Regions from separate parts of the Variovorax sp. genome, predicted to be linked through region 3. Evidence: predicted binding sites of a transcription regulator. Region 3 holds the regulator's gene; each other region holds the start of a gene.
The links. The regulator LexA, encoded in region 3, represses DNA repair genes until DNA is damaged. The targets are predictions, from matches to a motif close to ACTGTATNNNNATACAGT.
Positions count from the first base shown of each region.

Region 1 (7,656 bases), 310 kb from region 3:
CGCGTTCCTGTTCAACGAGATGACGACCAAGATGGCGCTGGGCGCCGTGGTCACGCACGCGCCTTCGATGACCGATTTCGAGCGTGACCCGCTCGAATGCATAGCGACCGGCGACTGGGTGCGCGTGGACGCCGACCGTGGCGTGATCGAGATCACGAAGAAGAAGGCCGGAGGTGCCGCATGACCCGACCCCTGCGCAGCAATTTCCCGCGCGGCTCCTACCTGTGGTCGGTGCGCAATGCGCACTGGCGCGCGCTCGGCATTCCGGAAGAGGACTGCGAGAAGCCCAAGATCGCCATCGTCAACAGCTCCTCGGAGCTGGCCGCCTGCTTCAGCCACCTCGACCGCGTGGCGGCGGAAGTGAAGGCCGCCATCCGCGCCGCGGGCGGCGTGCCCTTCGAGATCCGCACCGCCGCGCCCAGCGACTTCATCACCGGCGCCGGCGCACGCGGCGCCTACATGCTGGCCGCGCGCGACCTGGTCACCAACGACATCGAGGTGGCCGTCGAAGGCGCGCAGCTCGACGGCATGGTCTGCCTCACCTCCTGCGACAAGACGGTGCCGGGGCAGCTCATGGCGGCCGCGCGGCTGAACATTCCGACGCTGCTGGTGCCCTGCGGCTACCAGCCCAGCGGCGAGTACCGGGGCCACCACATGGACATCGAGGAAGTGTTCATTGGCGCGATGCATGCCGTCACCGGCAATCTTCCGGTCGAGGAACTGGTGGGCATGAGCCGCGAGGCCATTCGCGGACCCGGCGTGTGCTCGGGCCTGGGCACGGCCAACTCGATGCACATCGTGTGCGAGGCGCTCGGCATGGCCTTGCCGGGCAGCGCGCCGGTGGCCGCCTTGAGCCCGAAGATGATGGCTGACGTGCGCGCGGCAGGCACGCGCATCGTGCAGATGGTGCTGGACGACCTGAAGCCGCGCGACATCCTCACGCCCGGTGCCTTTGCCAACGCGGTGCGCGCCGTGCTGTCGATCGGCGGCTCGCTCAACACCGCCAAGCACTTGCAGGCGGTGGCGACCGAAGGCGAGTGCGGCGTCGATGTGTACGGCCTCTTCGAAAGCCTCGGCCCCACCACACCCGTGCTGGCCGGCGTGCGGCCCATCGGAAGCAATTCCATCGAAGCCTTCGAGGCGGCGGGCGGTTGCCGTGCGCTGATGAAGCAGCTCCAGCCTCTGCTTGATACCGCCGCGCCGACCGTCACCGGCGGCACGGTGGCCGACAACCTGCGCAACGCAGAAGTGGCCGACGCCGAGGTGATCCGCCCCATCGGCCGCCCGGTCGCGCCGCTGCCGGCCATCGTGCTCTTGCGCGGCAATCTCGCGCCGGAGTCCGGGCTCATCAAGACCGGCATCATGGAGCGCAAGGTGCGCCGCTTCACCGGCCCGGCCGTTTGCTTCTGGACTTCCGACGCCGCCATCGGCGCGCTGAAAAAGGGCGAGATCGTGCCCGGCCAGGTGGTCGTGATGCGCGGTGCCGGCGCCTGCGGCGGCCCGGCCATGGGCGGCGGCGCTTCGCGCGTGGTTTTCGCCATCGACGGTGCCGGGCTGGGCGACCAGGTGGCGCTGCTCACCGACGGGCATCTCTCGGGCCTGGTCTGCAAGGGGCTGGTGGTGGCCGAGGTGTCGCCCGAAGCCGCGCTGGGCGGCCCGCTCGCGCTGGTGCGCGACGGCGACACGATCACCATCGACCTCGATGCGCGCCGCCTCGACATCGCGCTGACCGACGCCGAACTCCGGGCCCGCCGCGCCGACTGGCAGCCCCCGCCGCCGGTGCATGACACCGGCTGGCTGCAGCAGTACCGGCGCAACGTGGGGCCGCTTTCCAAGGGCGCCGTGCTCGTGCGCACCGAGCGCCCCGAGCCCGCGGGCTAGACCTCTTCGACCCCGGCCTTCGCCAACCGGTGCGGACCCCCGTTCGCATCCGGTGGCGCAGCCCTGCGCGCGTCACGTCCGTTCCGAGTTTTTCAACCCAAGAAAAGAAGCAGGAGACAAGAAACCATGAAGAGATTTTTGATGTGGTCGGCGCTGGGGCTGGCCGGCAGCGGCGCGGCGCACGCGCAATCCAGCGTCACGATGTTCGGCGTGATGGACCTCGGCATCCAGTACACGAACGGTGCCGGCAACGGCTCGGTGAGGGCGCTGTCGAACGGCGGCCTTTCCACCAGCCGGATCGGCTTTCGCGGCACCGAAGACCTGGGCGGCGGCCTGCGCGCGGGCTTCTGGCTCGAAGGCAGCCTGAACCCCGACCTCGGCACCGGCCGGCCGAGCAACACCAACAACCAGACCAGCGGCGCCGGCACGGCGGGCCCGATCACCTTCGACCGCATGTCCTTCGTGAGCATCTCGTCGGACACGCTGGGCGAGCTGCGGCTGGGCCACGACTTCATTCCCACGCACTACAACAGCATCTACTTCGACCCCTTCAACGCCAACGGCGTGGCGCGCGCGGGCAACCTCACTTTTGCGGGCGCGGGCACCGGGCCGCTGCCCACGGCCATCACCGGCAGCAACACCGTGAGCTACTGGCTGCCGCCCAAGCTCGGCGGCCTCTACGGCATGGCGATGGCGGGCACCGGCGAGAACGACTCCACCGCCGCGAACCGCGACGATGGCAACTTCGCCGGCGCGCGCCTGGGCTTTGCCTCCGGCGCGTTCGACATTGCGGCGGCCGTCACGCGCTCGCATTTCGATTCGACCGCCACCATCGGCAACTACACGCACGCCAACATCGGCGGCTCGTGGGACGCGGGCTTTGCGAAGTTCTTCGCGCTCTACAACATGGTGCGAGTGAAGATCGTGGCCGGCACGGTGCGCAAGAACACCACCGAGATCGGCGTGCACATCCCGGCCTTCGAGGTCGGACGTATCCGCATCAGCTACGCCTACCTGGACGACCGCAGCGACGACAGCGTGCGCAACGCCGACGGCACGCCGCGCAACCGCGACGATGCGCGGCAGTTCGGCATCGGCTATGTGCACAACCTCTCGAAGCGCACCGCGCTCTACGGCACCTACGCCAGGCTGATGAACAGCGGCCAGGCGCGCTACGTGGTCAGCGGCGGCCTGGCCCCGGCGGCCGGGCAGCGTTCGACCGGCTGGGAATTCGGCGTGCGCCATCTCTTCTGAAAAACGAGGTCCGTCATGCAACGCAGAACCCTGACCCTGGCGGCCGTCTCGGCCCTTGCCGCAACGGCGCTGCCCGGCACTGCCGCATGGAGCGCCGAGGCGTATCCCAACAAGCCGCTGCGGCTGATCGTCGGCTTTGCGGCGGGCGGCGGCGCCGACTCGCTCACGCGCATCATCGCGGAGGGGTTGGCCAAGCAGCTCGGCCAGCAGGTGATCGTGGAGAACCGTCCCGGTGCCGACGGCGTGCTCGCCGCGCAGGCCACCTCGTCGGCCAAGCCCGACGGCTACACGCTGCTCATGGGCACCAACACCGCGATGGTGGCCGCGCCCACGCTGCGGCCGACGCCGCCCTACGACCCGTTCAAGGCTTTCACGCCGATCAGCTCGGCCGGGCAGTTCTCGATGTTCCTGGTGGTGCCGGCCAGCCTGCCGGTGAAGAGCGTGAACGAGTTGCTCGCGCTGGTTGCGGCCAAGCCCGGTGCGCTCAACTCCGCGTCGAGCAACAGCGCCTCGGAACTCGCGATGCTGCAGCTGCTGGGCGAGCGCAAGGTGGTCAACGCGCGCTACAAGGGCGACATGCAGGCCATGACCGACCTGCTGGGCGGGCAGATCCACATGATGTTCACCACCGGCACGCTGGCGCCGGGCTTCGTGAAGGAAGGCCGGATCCGCGCGCTGGTGACCCTGCTGCCGCAGCGCAGCGGCCTCTTGCCCGAGGTGCCCACCGGCGGCGAGCTGGGGCTGGGCAAGCTCACCATCACGCCGTGGGCCGGCTTCTTCGGGCCGCCGGGGCTGCCGCAGGCCATTACCGACAGGCTCTCGCTGGAGTTGCAGAACACGCTCAAGCGGCCCGAGGTGCATGCCCAACTGGTGCAGCAGGGCTTCGAGGGCTACGGCATGAGCCCTGCCAAGTTCACCGAGTTCTTCCGCACGCAGTACGACGCCTTCGGCGCCACCGTGCGCGAGCACAACGTCAAGTTCGAATAGCGTCGGCCTCGCGGCGCCAGAACGCCGCATCGGGAAAGGTGCCGATGCCGGCCGCCGCGTTGTCCGCCATGTGCTCGGCGCGGCTCGTGCCCGGGATCACGCAGGTCACGGCGGGGTGGCTCAGCACGAACTTCAGCAGCACCTGCGCCCAGCTCGTGCAGCCGATCTCGCCGGCCCACGGCGGCAGTGGCTTGTCGCGCAGGCGGCGCAGCAGCCCGCCACCGCCGAAGGGCAGGTTGACGATCACCGCCACGCCGTGCTCGGCGGCCAGCGGCAGCAGGCGCTGTTCCGCCTCGCGGGCGTCGAGCGAGTAGTTGATCTGCAGGAAGTCGAGCTTCTCCGCCTTCAGCACCGCTTCCACCTCGCCGTAGGCCGAGGCGGTGTAGTGCGTGATGCCGATGTAGCGCACGCGGCCCTTGTCCTTCCAGCCGCGCAGCGTGGCCAGGTGGGTGCGCCAGTCGACGAGGTTGTGCACCTGCATCAGGTCCATGCGCTGCGTGCGCAGCCGTGCGAAAGATTGCTCCATCTGCGCGATGCCGGCCTCGCGGCCCGAGGTCCAGACCTTGGTGGCGAGGAAGGCCTTGTCGCGCCGGCCTGACGCGGCCAGCAGTTCGCCGGTGGTTTCCTCGGAGCGGCCGTACATCGGCGAGCTGTCGATCACCGTGCCGCCGGCGGCAAAGAGCGCATCGAGCACGCCGGGCAATCGCTTGTATTCCTCGGTGCCGGGGCGCTGGTCGAAGCCGATCCAGGTGCCGCAGCCGATGACGGGCAGGGCTTCCCGGGTGGAAGGAATTGGGCGGGTGTTCATTGCGGGCATGGGTGGTCGTTGCGCGAAGGCGGGGAGCACGGCGCCGGCGCACAACGCGGCGCCCAGGCGCAGCAGTTCGGCGCGGGTGAGGGGAAAGTCCTTCGGAGGCGGCATGGCTGGCAGTATCCGGTGGAAGGCGTGGGCGGCATCGGCAGGAGCGCTCTGGAGCGCCAGTTTCTTCCTCCTGGCCCCCCGTGACGAAGAAAAACAGCTTTTTTCCCGCAGCCCATGAAATACTGTATAAAAATACAGTTAACAGTCTTTGCCATGGGCCTTCCTTTCCTTGATTCCTTTTCCGCTGCCGCGGGCCGCGGCGTCTGGCATGCCGACGAACTCGGCCTGGCCGACGCCCAGGTCGTCGCGACCGGTCACGCCGCGCTCGACGCGGAGTTGCCGGGTGGCGGATGGCCGGTCGGCGCGATGACGGAATTGCTCCAGGCCGCGCCCGAAGCCCATGTCTGGCGGCTGCTGCTGCCGGCGTTGGCACAGGCGGTGCAGGTGCGCGGCGGGCCGGTGGTGCTGGTCGGCCCGCCCTTGGAGCCCTGTGGGCCGTCGCTTGCGGCGCAGGGGCTGCCGGTGGAAGCGCTGATGTGGGTCCGCAGCGAGGCGCCGGCCGCGCGGCTGTGGGCCTGCGAGCAGGCGCTGCGCTGCGCCGACGTGGCGGCCGTGGTGGCGTGGCTGCCGCAGGCGCGGGTGGCCGAACTGCGGCGGCTGCAGCTGGCGGCGGCGCAGCATGAACTGCTGCTGTTCGTGTGCCGGCCCGAGTCGGTCGCGTTGTCGGCATCGCCCGCGCGGCTGCGCATTCGCGCCGACCGCTGCGAGGCCGATGCCTCGCAGATCGCGTTGCACATCCTCAAGCGCCGCGGGCCGCCGCTGGCCGCGCCGGTCATGCTGCCCGCGCGCAACGAGCGCATGGCCGCGCTGCTGGCCGCCGCCCGGGTGCGCCGCAAGCTGCGGCTGCAGCAGCAAGGCACCGTGGACGCGGGCGAGACGGCAACCTCCGCCAAGGTGGTGCGCATCGACGCATGGAAAGGAGGCCCCAGTGCACTGGATCGCCTTGCGGTGGCTACTTGACGACGCCGGCACGCCCGATGGCCCGGTCCTGCCCACGCCCGAGGCCCTCGGCTGGTGGGCGCTGCGCTACACGCCCCACGTCGCCTGGCAGGACGAAGCGCTGATGCTCGAGGTCTCGGCCTGCGAACGCCTCTGGGGCGGCCGGCTGCAACTGATGCGCCTTCTGCTGGCCGACAACCCCGCGCCCGACGCGCGCATGCTGGGTACGCAGGGCGCCACCAGCCTGATCGCGCTGGCGCGTCTGCGGCTGTTCGCACGCGAAGAGAAGCGACCGCAAGATATGCCCGCCGGCCTGCCGCTCGACACCCTGAGCGCGGCGCGCGCGCACCTCGAGCTGCTCGCGCGCCTCGGTTGCCGCACCTGGGGCGACGTGGCTGCGCTGCCGCGCGGCGGCCTCACGCGGCGCTTCGGTGCCGAGTTGCGCGATGCGCTCGACGCCGCCTGGGGCTTGCGCCCCGAAAGCCACGCCTGGCTCACGCTGCCCGACGTGTTCGAGCAGAAGCTCGAACTGCCCGCGCTGGCCGAAACGGCGCCCGAACTCATGTGGTCGGCCAACCGGCTGCTGGCTTCGCTGCAGCTCTGGCTGCGTGCCCGCCAGCGCGGCGCGCGCGCGCTCGAGCTGCAATGGACGCTCGATCTCAAGCGCTTCAACGGCGTGAACCTGCCGCCGCACCAGCAGGTCACCGTGCGCACGGCCGAGCCCACGCAGGACATGGCGCATCTGCGCCGGCTGATGTCCGAAAAACTCGCGCTCACCACGCTCTCGGCGCCCGCGAGCTGGCTGCGGCTGCGCACGCTGGAGACCGATCCGTGGGCCGGCGCCAGCACCAGCTTCCTGCCCGAAGACAACCGCAAGGGCGACAGGCTGCACGAGATGGTCGAGCGGCTCAGCGTGCGGCTCGGCCCGTCGCAGGTGCTGGTGCCCTCGGCACAGGCCGACCACCGGCCGGAGCGCAAGCAGGCGTGGCGGCCCGCGCTGCACAAAGACACGGCCCCGCCCGACAAGGCGCGCAGGCAGGCGCAGGCGGCCGCCTCGCAGCCCGACGCCATCTACCCGCCGTGGCTGCTGCCCGAGCCGCTGCGGCTCGAGATGGACGGCGAGCGCCCGTGCTATCGCGGCACGCTGAACAGGCTGGTCGGGCCGCAGCGCGTCGAGGCGGGCTGGTGGGGCGACAAGGAAGAGGGCGGCCAACCCGCGATGCGCGACTACTACGTCGCGGAAAGCCCCGAAGCCGGGCTGGTGTGGATTTTTCGCGAGCGGCCTGCGGCGCGCTTTTCTTCGGGCGAGGTGCGCTGGTATCTGCAGGGGTTCTATGCCTGAACTGAGCGGCAAGCAGGAAAGCAGGCGCCAGCCTGCCAAGGTGCATGCGCTGCCAGTGCCGCTGCGCAAGCCGCCCGCGTTCACGCTGCCCGATTACGCGGAGCTGCACTGCCTGACCAACTTCAGCTTCCAGCGCGGCGCATCGACGCCCGAGGAGATGGTGGAGCGGGCCTATCAGCTCGGCTACACGGCGCTGGCGATCACCGACGAGTGCTCGGTGGCGGGCATCGTGCGGGCGCATGTGGGCTTGCGCGACTTGCCCGCGAAGCTCGACGAATATGAGCGCGAAAACCCCGACGAGCCGAAGATCCCGCGCAACCCCGGTTTCCGC
Region 1 covers NZ_OZ257247.1:2,852,657-2,860,312, reverse strand. The annotation lists gene ACQY8B_RS13660 (aconitase X swivel domain-containing protein) at 1-184, shown strand, start outside; gene ACQY8B_RS13655 (dihydroxy-acid dehydratase) at 181-1,881, shown strand; gene ACQY8B_RS13650 (porin) at 2,008-3,135, shown strand; gene ACQY8B_RS13645 (Bug family tripartite tricarboxylate transporter substrate binding protein) at 3,151-4,122, shown strand; gene ACQY8B_RS13640 (aldo/keto reductase) at 4,109-5,044, opposite strand; gene imuA (translesion DNA synthesis-associated protein ImuA) at 5,198-6,004, shown strand; gene ACQY8B_RS13630 (Y-family DNA polymerase) at 5,973-7,325, shown strand; gene ACQY8B_RS13625 (error-prone DNA polymerase) at 7,318-7,656, shown strand, end outside.
Region 1: imuA (translesion DNA synthesis-associated protein ImuA) is a predicted target of LexA. The motif match lies at 5,166-5,183, and genes of this name have one in related genera.

Region 2 (7,656 bases), 1.5 Mb from region 3:
CGGGTGTAGTCGGCCTCCACGTGGGCCATGCGGTCGGCCACCCCCGCCGCGGCATCCAGCCTGGCGGCGATGCTGTTCTGCACTGCCACGTTGGTCACGGTGACGGCGTACAGCGACGGGTTGTCGCCCACCAGCGTGCGCGCGGTGGCGCCGGCGCCACAGCCCATGTCGATCACGCAGCGGCGGGGCGCGGCGCCGGGTTGCGCGTCGGCAAGCCGCAGCGCGCGGCCGACCACGCGGTTCATCTCGACCAGCATGCCTTCGCGCCGAAACGGGTTCAGCCCGGCGCGCCAGAAGCCGAAGTGCATGTTGTAGCTGGGGCTCCAGGCGCTGTAGTCGAACGCGACTTCGGTGAAGTAGACCTGGGTGTCTTCGGTGGTGATTGGGGCACCGGCCGACGCCTGCGCGGGCGCTTCGAGCGGCAGGCGGAAGTCGGGCTGGAAAACGGTAGGCATGGCTATTCCCTCGCGTGGTTGTCCGATGGTTTTTCTTCAGAGGCGGCAGTTGCCGTCGTTGCAGGAAGGCGCGATGCGCCCCGCCAGCCGTGTCGCCAGCCAGCGCGGAATGCGGTAGCGGTTGCGCGCCAGCAGGGCGTAGGCGCGGTCGGCCAGCGGCGCGACCAACGGCAGGTCGAGCAGGCCGCCGCCGCTGGGCAGGCCCACCGCCGCGCGGCTTGCGCGGATGGCCGGCATGCCGACCAGCACCCTGCCTGTGGCGTCCACCACGTGGATCGCGGCCATCAGCGCGTCGCGCGGTGCCGGCCCGTCGCTGAACGATGCGGGCGAGCAATCGACGAAGCGCAGCCGGCCCGCCGTGTCGTGCGCCCCCAGGTTGCCCATTTCGGCCGAGCAGATGGCGCAGCTTGCGTCGAAGTACACGGTCAGCGGATAGATGGGGAGGGCGGCTTGGCTCATGGCATCCTTTGTTCTCGATATTTCTGTCAAAACAGAAACAAACGGGCAAAAAAAGAGAGGGCTCAGATCATCGGCAGGCTGGCGTGATGGGCATCGGGATCTTCGTCCTTGCCGCCCTTGTCGCCGCGCACGAACTTCTGCACGCTGGCGCCCAGCGTCAGCACCTTGTCGAGCGTGCCGGGCGACAGCCGCAGCATTTCGTCGGCCCAGGTGGCGAGCTTGTTCATGAGGTCCATGGTGGAGCGGATGCGGTCCTGCGCATCGGGCGGTTCCTTCTGGAAATCGGGGCTCGAGACCAGTTCGCGCAGCACGCGGATGGTCGGGTCAAACTCGCGTTCCTTGCGCTCGCGCACCACGGTGCGAAACAGCTCCCACACGTCGATGCTGGTCTCGAAGTAGTCGCGGCGGTCGCCCAGCGTGTGGGTGACGCGCACGAGGTTCCAGGCCTGCAACTCCTTCAGGCTGTTGCTGACGTTGGAGCGCGCGACGCCCAGCGTTTCGGACAGTTCCTCGGCATGCATCGGCTTGCCGTGGGCGAAGAGCAGGGCGTGGATTTGCGAGACGGTGCGGTTGACGCCCCACATGGACCCCATTTCGCCCCAGTGCAGGACGAACTTGCGTTGAATGTCTGTGAGTTCCATGGCGCCGAGTTTAGGATTTACGAAATTTCTGTCAAGAAAGAAATGTAAAAAGCGGACGGTCCTGAAGAAACAGTGAAATACTGTACAAATACACAGTAACTGCAGCCGAGGACCAGCCATGCCAGCAGCCCGCATCCCCATTCATGCCATCAAGGGCCGCGGCGCGGCCACGCAGCTCGCGCATCGTTTCTCCAAGGACGAGCGCAATGCTTTCGACGACGGCTGGGGCACGCTAGAAGAGGGCGTGGCCGAGGCCCAGGAGCTTGAGCCCATCGCCACCGAGGTGCGCTTCGAAGACGTCAAGTCGGCGCTCAACGAGAACGACTCGCCCGACATCTACTTCGACCGCTCGCTCAACCCCTACCGCGGATGCGAGCACGGATGCATCTACTGCTTCGCGCGGCCCACGCACAGCTACCTCAACCTGTCGCCTGGCCTCGACTTCGAGACCAAGCTGATCGCCAAGCGAAACATCGCCGAGATGCTGCGTACGGAACTTGGGCGCAAGAGCTACCGGCCCAGCTACATCGCCATCGGCACCGCCACCGACTGCTACCAGCCCATCGAACGCGACTTGAGGCTCACCCGCTCGGTCATCGAACTGCTGCAGGAAGCGCGGCATCCGTTCGCGCTGGTCACCAAGTCGAGCGCCATCGAGCGCGACCTCGACGTGATCGCGCCGATGGCAGCCGACCGTCTCGCGGCCGTGTACGTGACCGTGACCACGCTCGACGGCGAACTTGCCCGCAAGCTGGAGCCGCGCGCCGCCGCGCCGTATCGCCGGCTGCGCACCATCCGCACGCTGACCGAGGCGGGCGTGCCGGTGGGCGTGAGCGTGGCGCCGCAGATTCCCTTCGTGACCGAGGACATGGAACAGGTGCTCGAGGCCGCATGGGAAGCCGGCGCGCGCAGCGCCTTCTACACGGTGGTGAGGCTGCCTTGGGAGGTGGCGCCGCTCTTCAAGGAATGGCTGGCGCTGCACTACCCCCAACGCGCCGACCGCATCATGGCGCGCATCCACGAGATGCGCGGCGGCAAGGACTACGACGCCGACTTCGCCACGCGCATGAAGGGCTCGGGCCTGTGGGCCGACCTGATCCACCAGCGCTTCGAGAAGGCGACGAACCGCCTGGGCTACAACCGCGAGCGCATTCCGCTGGACATCACGGCGTTCCGGCCACCTGGTGCCGCGGGGCAGGGCAGCCTGTTCTGAACGGCGGCGGGGCTGCTTCGCGAATCTTCTACACGTAGCCCAGCGGCAATGCCGTGGTCTGCTTCAGTTCCTGCATGGCGAAGCTGGAGCTGACGTCGTGCAGGTTCGTGCCCGAGATCAGTCGCTTGTAGACGGCGTCGTAGGCGGCGATGTCCGGCACCACCACCCGCAGCAGGTAGTCCACCTCGCCACTCATCCGGTAGAACTCGACCACTTCCGGAATGGCATGGACCGTGGCCGTGAAGCGATCGAACCACTCCTGGGAGTGCGTGCTGGTTCGCACCGACACGAAGACCGTCACCGCCACGTTGACCTTGCGCGGGTCGAGCAGGGCCACCGAGCGCGTGATGACGCCCGCCTCCTTCAGCCGCTGGATGCGCCTCCAGCATGGCGTGGCGGACAGGCCCACCTGCTCGGCGATCTGGGCTACCTGCAGCTCGGCGTCTTGCTGCAGGAGATCAAGAATCTTGATATCTATGGAATCCAGTTTCATCAAATCTCTTTGAAAGAGTATTGGATTCCAATCTTATCGACATGGGCAGCACAAAACGCAAGCCGCTGCTCACCCCCGGCCGGCAGACTCCTCCAGGTGCGCGGCGCCGTCGCCCGCAACGCCTGCAACGCTTCTCCCCGGAATCACCTGAATGGACATCTACCTCGACGCCAACGCCACCACGCCCGTGCTGCCTCGCGCACGGGCCGCGGCACTTGCAGCCATGGCCGACGACTTCGGCAACCCCAGCAGCGTCCACAGCACCGGGCTGAAGGCGCGCGCGCTGATGGATTCGGTGCGCTCCCGCGCGCGGCGCCTGCTGGGCGCTCCCACGGGCGACCTGCTCTTTCTCAGCGGCGCCACCGAGGGCATCCAGACTGCGGTGCTGTCGGCGTTGAGCTCGCTGCGCGGCCGCGAGGACGTCGACTGCCTGCTGTACGGCGCGACGGAGCACAAGGCGGTGCCGGAAGCGATCAGGCACTGGAACAAATTGCTGGGCCTGAACCTGCGCGTGCAGCCCATCCCGGTCGGCCGCGATGGCCGCCATGACCTGCAGTGGCTGCGCGCGCATGCCGGCCGGGCCGGCCTGGTCTGCACCATGGCCGCCAACAACGAGACCGGCGTCGTCAGCGACCTGGAGGGCATCGCCCAGGCGCTCGACGGGAGCCCGGCCTTGTGGATGGTGGACAGCGTGCAGGCGCTGGGCAAGCTCGAGCTCCGGCTCGAGGCCCACCGCATCGACTACGCGCCGTTCTCTGGGCACAAGCTCTATGCCCCCAAGGGCATCGGCCTGCTGTATGTGCGCGCCGGCGCGCCGTTCACGCCGCTGATGGCGGGCGGCGGCCAGGAGGGCGCGCTGCGCTCGGGAACCGAGAACATGTCCGGCATCGCCGCGCTCGGCACCGTGCTGGAAGCGCTCGAGGACGGCCAGACCTTCCGGGACGGCCGCACGCTGGAGGCGTACCGCGACCGTATCGCCGCCGCGCTGAAGAATGCGTTCCCCGGCGTGGTGTTCAACGCGCCCTTCGAGCTGAGCTTGCCGACGACCCTCAATTTCTCGGTGCCCGGCCTTGACTCGAAGCTCCTGCAGGACCTGTTCGACGCGGCCGACGTGCGGGTGAGCGGTGGCTCGGCCTGCGGCGCGTCGAAGGCGCTGCCGAGCCATGTGCTGCAAGCCATGGGGTTGCCCGCCTGGCAGGCGGCCTCGGCCGTGCGCCTGTCGTTCGGGCCGGCCAGCGACGCGGCCTTCATCGACGAAGCCTGCGAAAGGATCGGCTCCTGTGGCGCTTCGCTGCGCGCAAGCTGCCTGAACACCGCTGCCGACACCTCCCGCCCGGGCGACGCGCTCGACGGCCTGACCCGCTTCGTGGTCGGAGGTGCGTGCTGCTACCTCCTGGCCGATGCGCACAGCCGGCGCTGTGTCGTCATCGATCCGCTGCCCGAGTTGACCGGCCGCATCGCGCAACTGCTTCGCTGTCAGGACTACACGCTGGCCGCCGTGCTCGACACGCACAGCCATGGCGACCATGTTTCCTCTGTTGGCGAACTTCGCGCCGCACTGCCGGAACGCCTTCTTCAGCAAGGCGAGGTCGATGCCCTCGGCTGGCCCCTGGGCGTCGATGCCGTCTGCCTGGGCGCGCAGATGCTGACCCGGCTGGCAACCCCGGGGCACACCGCCGACTCGACCGCCTACCTGCTGCACGACGAGCAGCTGAAAATCCGCCTGGCATTCGTCGGCGACACGGTGATGCCCGGTGCCCTGGGACGAAGCGATTTCGCGCAAAGTGCGCCGCTGGCATTCGGTCCTTCGCTGAAGAAGCTGGAGCAGGCCGCGGGCCCCCGCACGCTGCTGCTTCCGGCGCACGACTACGACGACCGCTTCGCGAGCACCCTGGCCCGCGAATGCACGGCCCAGCCGCTGCTCGCGCAGGTGCTGTGCGGCGACATCGACGCGGAACGCTTCGCTTCGGCGAAGGCCGAATTGGAGAAAGACCTCGCGCTGACCGAATACCAGACCCTTGCCTGCGGCGCGCGGATCGACAGCGGCTGCGCAGGCGCGGGCCACGAGATGAACGCCACGCAAGCGCAACGGCTGCTGCTCGAACATCCGGGCCTGGTTGTGGTGGATGTGCGCGAGCCCTACGAACAGCGCGTGAGCGAATCGTCGCCCTTCGGTGCCGGCACCCACCGCGAGGCGGTGCCGCTGTCAGGGCTGCTCAATGCGCTGCCCGGCTGGCTGGCGCTGCCGGCCGGTGCGCCGGTGCTGTTCTACTGCAGAAGCGGCAATCGCAGTGCGCAGGCGGCCGAGGCCCTGCGTCGCCTCGGCCATGCGCAGGCATGGAGCCTGGCGGGTGGCCTTGCGCTGTGTTCCGGTGCGGGCGCGGTCGCGCAGCCGGGTGCGTCAATGCACTGAGCCAGCGGAGCTCGAGCGGAATCGCTCCGACAGTGACGACGTGCGTCGATCGACCAGCAAAGCACCAAGTCGCGCGAACAGAGCTTCGCCGCTCAACCGGCCTTCGCAGTCCGGTCGGTGCCGACGGCGGGGCACGACGATGCCGGGGCCCTGCCGGGCTCATCCGCGCCGCACCAGTCTCCACCCAGCGCCTTCACCAGGAACACCGCGGTCAGCAGCCGCTGCCCCCGCAGCTGCGCGGCCTGGCGTTCCACCGTCAGCAGCGACTGCTGGGCGGTGATCACGTCGAGGTAGGTCGACGCGCCGCCTTCATAACGGCTGGTGGCCATGTCCAGCACGCGGCGCGCGGCCGTCACGGCGGCCTGCGCCTGTGCGGTTGCGCTGTCGAGCGCGGAAAGGCCGGTGATGCCGTCTTCCACTTCCTGCATCGCGGTCAGCACGGTGCGGCGGTAGTTGCCCACGGTGACGTCGTAGCCGGCCTTCGCGAAATCGACGTTGGCACGGATGCGCCCGCCGTCGAACAGCACCTGCGTGGCCGACACGCCCACCGACCACAGCAGGCTCGGGCCGTTGAACAGCGTCTCGATCATCCGGCTGTCCACGCCCACGGTGGGCGAGATGAAGATGCTCGGGTAGAAGGCGGCGGTGGCGACGCCGATCTGCGCATTGGCGGCGGCCATCGCGCGCTCGGCCGAGGCCACGTCGGGCCGGCGCTGCAGGATCTCGGAGGGCACGCCCAGCGGCACGGCCGGCGGCCTGATCTCGCGCAGGTCCACCGGCAGCGAGAAGCTGGGCGCAGGCGTGCCGGTGAGCGTGGCCAGCGCATGCTCGTACTGCGAACGCTGCTTTCTCAGCACGTCGACTTGCGTCAGCGTGGTCTCCAGCAGCGCCTGCTGCTGCGCCACGTCCAGGCCCGACACCGCGCCCAGGTCGTGGCGCGCCATCACCAGTTCGAGCGCGCGGCGCTGCAGCGCGATGGAGCGGGTGAGCACGTCGAGTTCGACGTCGGTCGAGCGCAGGTTGAAGTAGCTGCTTGCCACGTCGGCGCTGAGCAGCAGCCGGGTGTTCTGCAGGTCGGCGGCCGATTGCTCCGCCGAGGCCTTGGCACCCTCGACCGTGCGCTGCACGCGGCCGGCCAGGTCGACTTCGTAGCTCGCGTTGAGCGACAGCGCGAAGTCGTTCTGCACGGTCGTCGAATTGGGCGTCGAGTAGTTGGTGAGCGGGCGGTTGGCAGAAATTCTCAGACGCGAGGCGCGGGTGCCGAGGCCGACCTGCGGATACTGGCCGGCCGCATTGGCCGCGAGCGTGGCGCGTGCCTGCGCCAACCGCGCATTGGCGATGGCCAGCGTGGGACTGCCGGCCAGCGCCTGCTGCTGCAGCGCGTCGAGCTGCGGGTCGTCGAAGCGGCGCCACCATGGGCCCTTGTCGGCTGCGTCGCTCGGCGTGCTCACGCGCCAGGGTTCTTCGAGTTTCCAGCTGACGGGCAGCGGCGTGTCCGGCGTCTTGTAGTCGGGGCCGACCGCGCAGCCCGCCAGCAGCATGGCGGCCAGCAGGGCAAGCGGAGCGGCCAGGCGCGGCGGCGTCACGCCGGGGCCTTCGGCGTCGGAGCCTTTGCCGGCGGCGCTTCGGGCGCCACCGCCACCACGTCGCCTTCGGCCAGTGAGTCGGACGGGTTCAGCACCATGCGGTCGGTTTTCTCGAGGCCGTCGATCACCTCGACGTTCTCGCCATAGTTGCGGCCCAGCGTCACGGCGCGCAGGTTGACGCGGCCTTGCGCATCGACCACCGCGATGCGCGTGCCCTCGGCGCGGAACAGCAGCGCGTTCGACGGCACCGAGAGCGTGCGGCTCGCGGCCAGCGGCAGCGACACCTGCACGTAGGCGCCCGGCAGCAGCGCGCCGTCGCTGTTGGGCAGCGACACCTCGACCTGCATCATCCGCGTGGTCGTGTCGATGGAGCCGGCGGTGCGCGCCACCTGGCCC
Region 2 covers NZ_OZ257247.1:1,050,869-1,058,524, forward strand. The annotation lists gene ACQY8B_RS05170 (SAM-dependent methyltransferase) at 1-455, opposite strand, end outside; gene ACQY8B_RS05175 (thiol-disulfide oxidoreductase DCC family protein) at 492-914, opposite strand; gene ACQY8B_RS05180 (GbsR/MarR family transcriptional regulator) at 977-1,555, opposite strand; gene ACQY8B_RS05185 (PA0069 family radical SAM protein) at 1,674-2,768, shown strand; gene ACQY8B_RS05190 (Lrp/AsnC family transcriptional regulator) at 2,797-3,261, opposite strand; gene ACQY8B_RS05195 (aminotransferase class V-fold PLP-dependent enzyme) at 3,413-5,674, shown strand; gene ACQY8B_RS05200 (efflux transporter outer membrane subunit) at 5,767-7,215, opposite strand; gene ACQY8B_RS05205 (efflux RND transporter periplasmic adaptor subunit) at 7,257-7,656, opposite strand, start outside.
Region 2: ACQY8B_RS05185 (PA0069 family radical SAM protein) is a predicted target of LexA. The motif match lies at 1,635-1,652, and genes of this name have one in related genera.

Region 3 (7,656 bases):
CTCGCTCAATGCCGACGGCCCTCTCGTCTGCACCGAAAAGGACGCGGTCAAGCTGTGGCACAAGGCACCCGGCGTGCTGGCCGTGCCCCTGCTCTTCGCACCCGTTCCGGAATTCTTCACTGCGCTCGACGCAAAGCTATCATCGCTCGATGGATACCAAGCTGCTTGAACTGCTCGTCTGCCCCGTCACCAAGGGTCCGTTGACCTGGAACCCCGAGAAGCAGGAGCTCTGCTCGCGCAGCGCGCGCCTGGCCTACCCGGTGCGCGACGGCATTCCCGTGCTGCTGGAAAACGAGGCACGTACGCTTTCCGACGAAGAGCTCGGGCTGTGAGCTTCACGGTTCTGGTGCCGGCGCGCCTGGCGTCGACAAGGCTCCCCAACAAACCCCTGGCCGACATCGCCGGCGTGCCGATGGTGGTGCGCGTGGCCCGGCGTGCCAGCGAATCCGGCGCCGTGCGCGTGGTGGTGGCCGGGGACGACGCATCGATCATCGACGCCTGCAAGGCGCATGGCGTCGAGGCGATCCTGACCCGCCAGGACCACCCCAGCGGCACCGACCGGCTGGCCGAAGCCTGCGAGCAGCTCGGCCTCGACGGCGACGACATCGTCGTCAACGTGCAAGGCGACGAGCCCCTGATCGACCCGGCGCTGATCGATGCCGTGGCCGCCACGCTGGCCACCCACGCAGAGGCCGCGATGAGCACTGCGGCCCACGAGATCGATTCGCTGGCCGACTTCATGAATCCGAACGTGGTGAAGGCCGTGCTCGACGCACGGGGCAACGCCATGTACTTCAGCCGTGCGCCCATCCCCTGGTGGCGCGACGGCTCCGCCAACGGCGCCGCGCCGACGGTGCTGCCCACGCCGGCTCCCCTGCGCCACATTGGCATCTACGGCTACCGCGCAGGCTTCGTGCGCAAGTTTCCGTCGCTGCCGCCGTCGCCAGTCGAGGCGACGGAAGCGCTTGAGCAGTTGCGGGCGCTATGGCACGGACACCGCATTGCCGTACACGTGAGCCACGTGGCTCCCGGCCCGGGTATCGACACGCCCGAAGACCTGGCGCGCGTGCGCGCGGTCTTCGCCGCCGGCCCGACAGCCTGAGGGGCTCGACGTGCCTGTCGGGGCAGCGGCAAATCCCGGGAAGCACGCGTGCTATCCTCGAAGCAACTCCGCCCTGCCCAAAGCCCCTGAAGCCGACGCCTGGCGCGACACAAAATCTAAGAACCGTCCGAGGACACCATGAGACTAATTTTGCTGGGCGCGCCCGGGGCGGGCAAAGGCACGCAAGCGGCCTTCATTTGCCAGAAGTACAGCATCCCCCAAATCTCGACCGGCGACATGCTGCGCGCCGCCGTCAAGGCCGGCACGCCGCTCGGTCTGCAGGCCAAGGCCGTCATGGATGCGGGCGCACTGGTCAGCGATGACCTGATCATCAATCTCGTGAAGGAACGCATCGCCCAGGCCGATTGCGCCAGCGGCTTCCTGTTCGACGGCTTCCCCCGCACCATTCCGCAAGCCGACGCCATGAAGGCGGCGGGCGTCAAGCTCGACTACGTGCTCGAAATCGACGTGCCCTTCGGCGACATCATCGAGCGCATGAGCGGCCGCCGCTCGCACCCGGCTTCGGGGCGCACCTATCACGTCAAGTTCAACCCGCCCAAGGTGGAAGGCAAGGATGACGTCACCGGCGAAGACCTGATCCAGCGCGAGGACGACAAGGAAGAAACCGTGCGCAAGCGGCTCGACGTGTACAGCCAGCAGACGCGTCCGCTGGTCGACTACTACTCGGCCTGGGCCAAGACCGATCCGGCCGCCGCGCCGAAGTACCGCGCCATCAAGGGCGTGGGCACGGTCGATGAAATCACCCAGCGCGCACTCGCAGCGCTGAGCAGCTGATTGCCGGCCGCCCTCCGACAGGGCGGCCACCACCTCACCCGAGCAACTCGAGCATCAGCGCGATACGCGCCTTCACCGGCGTGAGCGTGCCCGCGTCCCGCAGCCGGTCATCGGCTTTCGGCAGGATGCGCCCGTTCATGCAGCGCGTCGCACGAACCACCGCCACGCCCGCCTCTTGCGCCTTCAGCGCGGCCGCTTCGAGCGCGTGATGCAGCGTGCCGTTGCCCGTGGCGGCCAGCACCAGTCCACGGACCGGTTCGGCGTTGCCGGGTTGCAGCAGTGCCTCGACGACAGCACCGCTCGCACCGGCATGGCTCATGACGATCTCCACGCGAGGCCACCGAACGGGAGCCGCCTCGAAGATCTTCGAGGCCGGCAGCGCCTCGCCCTCGGGCCACGCCCTCACACGGCGGACCTCGCCCTCTTCCACATAGCCCACCGGGCCCGCGTCGCCAGATGCGAAGGCATCGAGCCTGTAGGTATGCACCTTCTGGACATCGGCGCCACTGTGGATCGCCCCGGCGCACACCACGGCCACCCCCTTAGCACCGGCTGCCAGAGCCACGCCGATGGCGTCACGCACGTTCTGCGGACCATCGGGCGACAGCGCGCTCGCCGGCCGCATGGCGCAAGTCAGCACCACGGGCTTCGCGGATGCCAGCACCGAATGCAGGAAGAAGGCCGTCTCCTCCAGCGTGTCGGTGCCGTGCGTGATCACCACGCCTGCCACGTCGGGCTCCGCAAGCCAGTGTGCGCAACGCTGCGCGAGCTTTTGCCAAGTCTCGAACGACATGTCCTTGCTGTCCAGTTGCGCGACCTGCTCCGCCACCAGCGTCACGCCCTGGGGGGCCTCGATGCCGCCCAGAAGGTCGGCCACGCCCACCTGCCCGGCCGTGTAGCCGATGTTGTCGCCGCTGCTGGCAGCCTTGCCGGCGATGGTGCCGCCGGTGCCCAGCACGACCACGCGGCGCAGTTCAGGCGAAGGGAAATCAGGCATGGCTTGTCAACTTTTTAAAACTGGTTAAAAATACAGGTACTGGATATCTAGCCAGTGCCGCAAGGAACCACATATGCAGTTCGCCGTGAAGCTTACAGCCCGCCAGCAGCAGATCCTGGACTTGATCCAGAGCGCCATCGCCCGCACCGGAGCGCCACCCACGCGCGCCGAAATCGCCAATGAACTCGGGTTCAAGTCGGCCAACGCGGCCGAAGAGCACCTGCAGGCCTTGGCCCGCAAGGGTGTCATCGAACTCGTCAGCGGCACCTCGCGCGGCATCCGCCTCAAGGGCGACGCCCTGCGGTCGCTGAACGAAACGCGCCACCGCGAAGGCGGCCAGTTCTCGCTCTCGCTGCCCGGCATGGCGCAACTGGCGCTGCCGCTCATCGGCCGCGTCGCTGCAGGCTCGCCCATCTTGGCGCAGGAGCACGTCGACCAGACCTACTACGTCGAGAACACGCTGTTCCAGCGCCAGCCTGACTACCTGCTCAAGGTGCGCGGCATGTCCATGCGAGACGCCGGCATCATGGACGGCGACCTGCTCGCCGTGCAGGCCACCAAGGAAGCGCGCAACGGCCAGATCGTGGTTGCGCGCCTGGGCGACGAAGTCACCGTCAAGCGCCTGAAGCGCAACAAGCAGGTCATCGAGCTGCACGCAGAGAACCCCGACTACCCGACCATCATCGTCCAGCCCGGCGAGCCCTTCGAGATCGAAGGCCTCGCGGTGGGCCTCATCCGCAACACCATGCTGATGTAGGCCTGCGGGCCTGCTGGCAGCAGCACTCATCCGGCCGCAACAGGTGGCGGGCGTATGGCGCGAAGTCGCCATCACCCTGTCGCGGCCGTTTCAAGAAATCCTGCCTGTGTTCAACCTCATACTTTTTTGGAGTTCACATGGGAATCGCCCTCCTCGCCATCGCTGATTTCTGGATGCCGCTGCAATCGCTCGCCAGCCGTTTGATCCCGGCGCGCCGCCCTCATCGCCACGCCTCGCTCGATCACAGCGAGACTTCCGCCGGCCTGCGCTACGTTGCGGTGCGTCCGACGTGCGGCTCGACGCCCCCGGTGGCTGAAGCAGCCCCGACCGTGCGCCCGCTGCGCGTGGTACGCGTGGTAGACGGAAAGGGCCAGCAGCGCAGCAGCAACCGTGTCTTGATTTCCGGCCGAATGGACGACGTGTGCGCGGAGCTTGACCGGCTGGCGGCTCTCGAAGCGGCCGAAACGATGGTCGCCGCGCACCGCTCCACACGCCTGCACTGAGGCCCGGCACCCCTGGGAGAGCCCGTCGGCAGTGGGTATCCAAACGTTCGGGGGTGCGACATCCCAATGCTGCGAGGCACAATGGCACGCCATGAATATTGTGATCCTCGACGACTATCAGGACGCCGTGCGCAAATTGCGCTGCGCCGCCAAGCTGGACGCGTACGCAGCCAAGGTCTATACCAACACGGTCAAGGGCATCGGGCAACTCTCGGTTCGCCTCAAGGACGCCGACGTGATCGTGCTGATTCGCGAGCGAACACAGATCTCCCGGCAGCTCATCGAGAAGCTGCCCAAGCTCAAGCTCATCTCGCAGACCGGTCGCGTCGCGGGCCACATCGACGTGGCGGCCTGCACCGAGCGCGGCATCGCCGTGGCGGAAGGCTCCGGCTCTCCCCAGGCACCTGCCGAGCTCACATGGGCGCTCATCATGGCCGCCATGCGCCGGCTGCCGCAGTACATCAGCAACCTCAAGCACGGGGCTTGGCAGCAGTCAGGGCTCAAGTCGGCCTCGATGCCGCCCAACTTCGGGCTGGGCTCGGTGCTCAAGGGCAAGACGCTCTGCATCTGGGGCTACGGCCGCATCGGCCAGTTGGTCGCGCGCTACGGGCAGGCCTTCGGAATGCAGGTCGTGATCTGGGGGCGTGAAGCCAGCTGCGCCAAGGCCCGTTCCGACGGCTTCCAGGTGGCGCAGAACCGCCATGAGTTCTTTGCAGCCGCCGACGTGCTCTCCGTCCACCTGCGGCTCAATGAGGAAACCAACGGCCTCATCACGCTCGAAGACCTCTCGCGCATGAAGCCGACGGCGCTGTTCGTCAACACCTCGCGCGCCGAGCTGGTCGAGGCCGACGCGCTGCTCGCGGCGCTCAACCGTGGCCGTCCCGGGCTGGCCGCCATCGACGTGTTCGAGAGTGAGCCGCCGCTGCAGGGCCATGCGCTGCTGCGGCTGGAGAACTGCATCTGCACCCCGCACATCGGCTACGTCGAGCAGGAAAGCTACGAGAGCTACTTCGGCCAGGCTTTCGACAACGTCGTGAGCTACATCAACGGCAATCCCACGAACATCGTGAATCCCGGCGCGCTGCAGGTTCGCCGGTGAGCCGGCCTGCGCCCAAGGGTGCGCTCTGGGCGCTGCTGGCCGGCAACTTCGTGATCGGCACGGGCGTGATGGTCGTGCCCGGCACGCTCAATGAAATCAGCGCCTCCCTGGCTGTTTCGGTCGCGACCGCCGGCCAGTTGATCACTGCCGCGGCAGCGGTGATGTGCATCGGCGCGCCGCTGCTGGCCGCCGCCGTCGCGGGCTGGGACCGCCGCCTGCTGCTCGCCCTTACCCTGCTCTGGTACGCGGCGGGCCACGCTCTCGCGGCGCTCATGCCCAGCTTCGGCGCGCTGCTGCCGGTGCGCATGCTCACGGTGATAGCCCCCGCCATCTTCACGCCCCAGGCGGCGGCCTGCGCCGGCATGCTGGTACCGCCCGAGCAACGCGGGCGCGCCGTCACCTTCGTTTTTCTTGGCTGGTCGATGGCCTCGGTGCTGGGCCTGCCTATCGGCGCGCTGATCGGCGGGCATCTGGGCTGGCGCATGGCCTTCGTGGCGATTGCCCTGCTCAGCGTCGTGAGCGCGGCGTCGATCTGGCTCACCTTGCCCAGCGGCATTCGCCCGGCGGCACTCACCGCCGCCGCCTGGTCGCGCGTGCTGCGCAGTCCGGTGCTGATGGGCATCGTGTCGGTAACGGCGCTGCAAGGCACCGGGCAGTTCGTGCTGTTCAGCTATTTCGGCCCCATCCTCAAGCAGAGCTTTGGTGCGGACGCGACCACGCTGAGCGTGATGTGGGCCCTGTTCGGCGCCTGCGGGCTCATCGGCAACATGGTGGTCAGCCGCTTCATCGACCGCGTCGGGGCCGGGCGCATGGTGCTGGTCACTACCGTGCTGATCGCGCTGAGCCTGCTCTTGTGGCCGACGGCTTCCACGCTCGCCTGGCTGGCCGTGGTGCTGGTGCCCTGGGGGTTGGGCTGCTTCGCCACCAATTCGGCCCAGCAGGCCCGCCTGGTAGGCCTGGCGCCGGCCCTCGCGCCAGGCTCGGTGGCGCTCAACAGTTCCGGCATCTACACAGGCCAGGCCGTGGGCGCGGCGCTCGGCGGCTGGCTGCTGGCGCACGACGCGGCGGCGTGGATGAGCTGGGTCGGCTTCGGCGTCATGCTGGTGGCCATCGCGCTGAGCATCGCCATCGACCGCAGCCGCCGCCCGGCCTGAAATCGCGCCCCCGCGTAAAACCCGTCACGCCCCGCCCTCGCGCAACTGCAAAATCGGAGGTGACGACAGCGCTTGCGTCGGCGCCTGCGCGGCAGGCCGGATACCCCTCAACCAGCGAAAATCTTCAGCAAATGACAGTGAACTACACCCGAATCGGCGTCATAGGCGCCGGCGCCATGGGTCGCGGCATCGCGCAGATCGCCGCCCAGGCAGGCAGCGAAGTGCTGCTGCTCGACAGCTTCGCGGGCGCCGCGGCGCGCGGCCGCGAAGCCCTCGCAGCCCAATGGAACAAGCTGCATGAAAAGGGCAAGATCGACGCCGCCGCGCGCGACGCATACATCGCCCGCGTCAAGGCGGTCGATTCGATCCAGGCGCTCGCCGGCTGCGGCCTGGTGGTCGAGGCCGTGGTCGAAGACCTGGAAGTCAAGCGCAAACTGTTCCGCGAACTCGAAGGCGTGGTGGCCGAGAGCGCCACGCTGGTCACCAACACCTCGTCGCTGTCGGTGACGGCCATCGCGGCCGGGCTCGCGCACCCCGAGCGTGTCGCGGGCTTCCACTTCTTCAATCCCGTGCCGCTCATGAAGGTGGTCGAGGTGGTCGCGGGCTTCAAGACCGCCCCCGAGGTCTGCGCGCAGCTGGCGGGCTACGCCAGGCAGATGGGCCACAGCGCGGTGCAGGCGCAAGACACCCCCGGCTTCATCGTCAACCACGCAGGCCGCGGCTACGGCACCGAGGCGCTGCGCATCGTCAGCGAAGGCGTGGCCGATTTCGCCACCATCGACCGCATCCTCAAGGACCAGGCGGGCTTTCGCCTCGGCCCGTTCGAGCTGCTGGACCTGACGGCGCTCGACGTGTCGCACCCGGTGATGGAGTCGATCTATCACCAGTATTTCGAGGAACCCCGCTTCCGCCCGAGCGTGATCACCGCGCAGCGCCTGGCCGCCGGCGCGCTGGGCCGCAAGACGGGCGAAGGCTTCTACCGCTACACCGATGGCGTGATGCAGCAGGCGCCCGAAGCCCCCGCGCCCGTGGTCGACGGCACGCCTTCGGTCTGGGTGTCGCCGCGTGCGGCACGCCGTGCGGAGTTGCTGCGCCTGGTGAACACGCTGGGCGCGCAGATCGACAGCGGCGCCGCGCCCGCGCCGCATTCGCTGATCCTGGTGGCACCGCTGGGCTTCGACGTGACCACCGTGGCCGCCGTCGAGCGCCTGGACGCCACGCGCACCATCGGCATCGACATGCTGATCGA
Region 3 covers NZ_OZ257247.1:2,539,745-2,547,400, forward strand. The annotation lists gene lpxK (tetraacyldisaccharide 4'-kinase) at 1-169, shown strand, start outside; gene ACQY8B_RS12155 (Trm112 family protein) at 150-332, shown strand; gene kdsB (3-deoxy-manno-octulosonate cytidylyltransferase) at 329-1,102, shown strand; gene adk (adenylate kinase) at 1,241-1,897, shown strand; gene ACQY8B_RS12170 (asparaginase) at 1,932-2,894, opposite strand; gene lexA (transcriptional repressor LexA) at 2,968-3,651, shown strand; gene ACQY8B_RS12180 (hypothetical protein) at 3,789-4,154, shown strand; gene ACQY8B_RS12185 (D-2-hydroxyacid dehydrogenase family protein) at 4,246-5,253, shown strand; gene ACQY8B_RS12190 (MFS transporter) at 5,250-6,407, shown strand; gene ACQY8B_RS12195 (3-hydroxyacyl-CoA dehydrogenase) at 6,539-7,656, shown strand, end outside.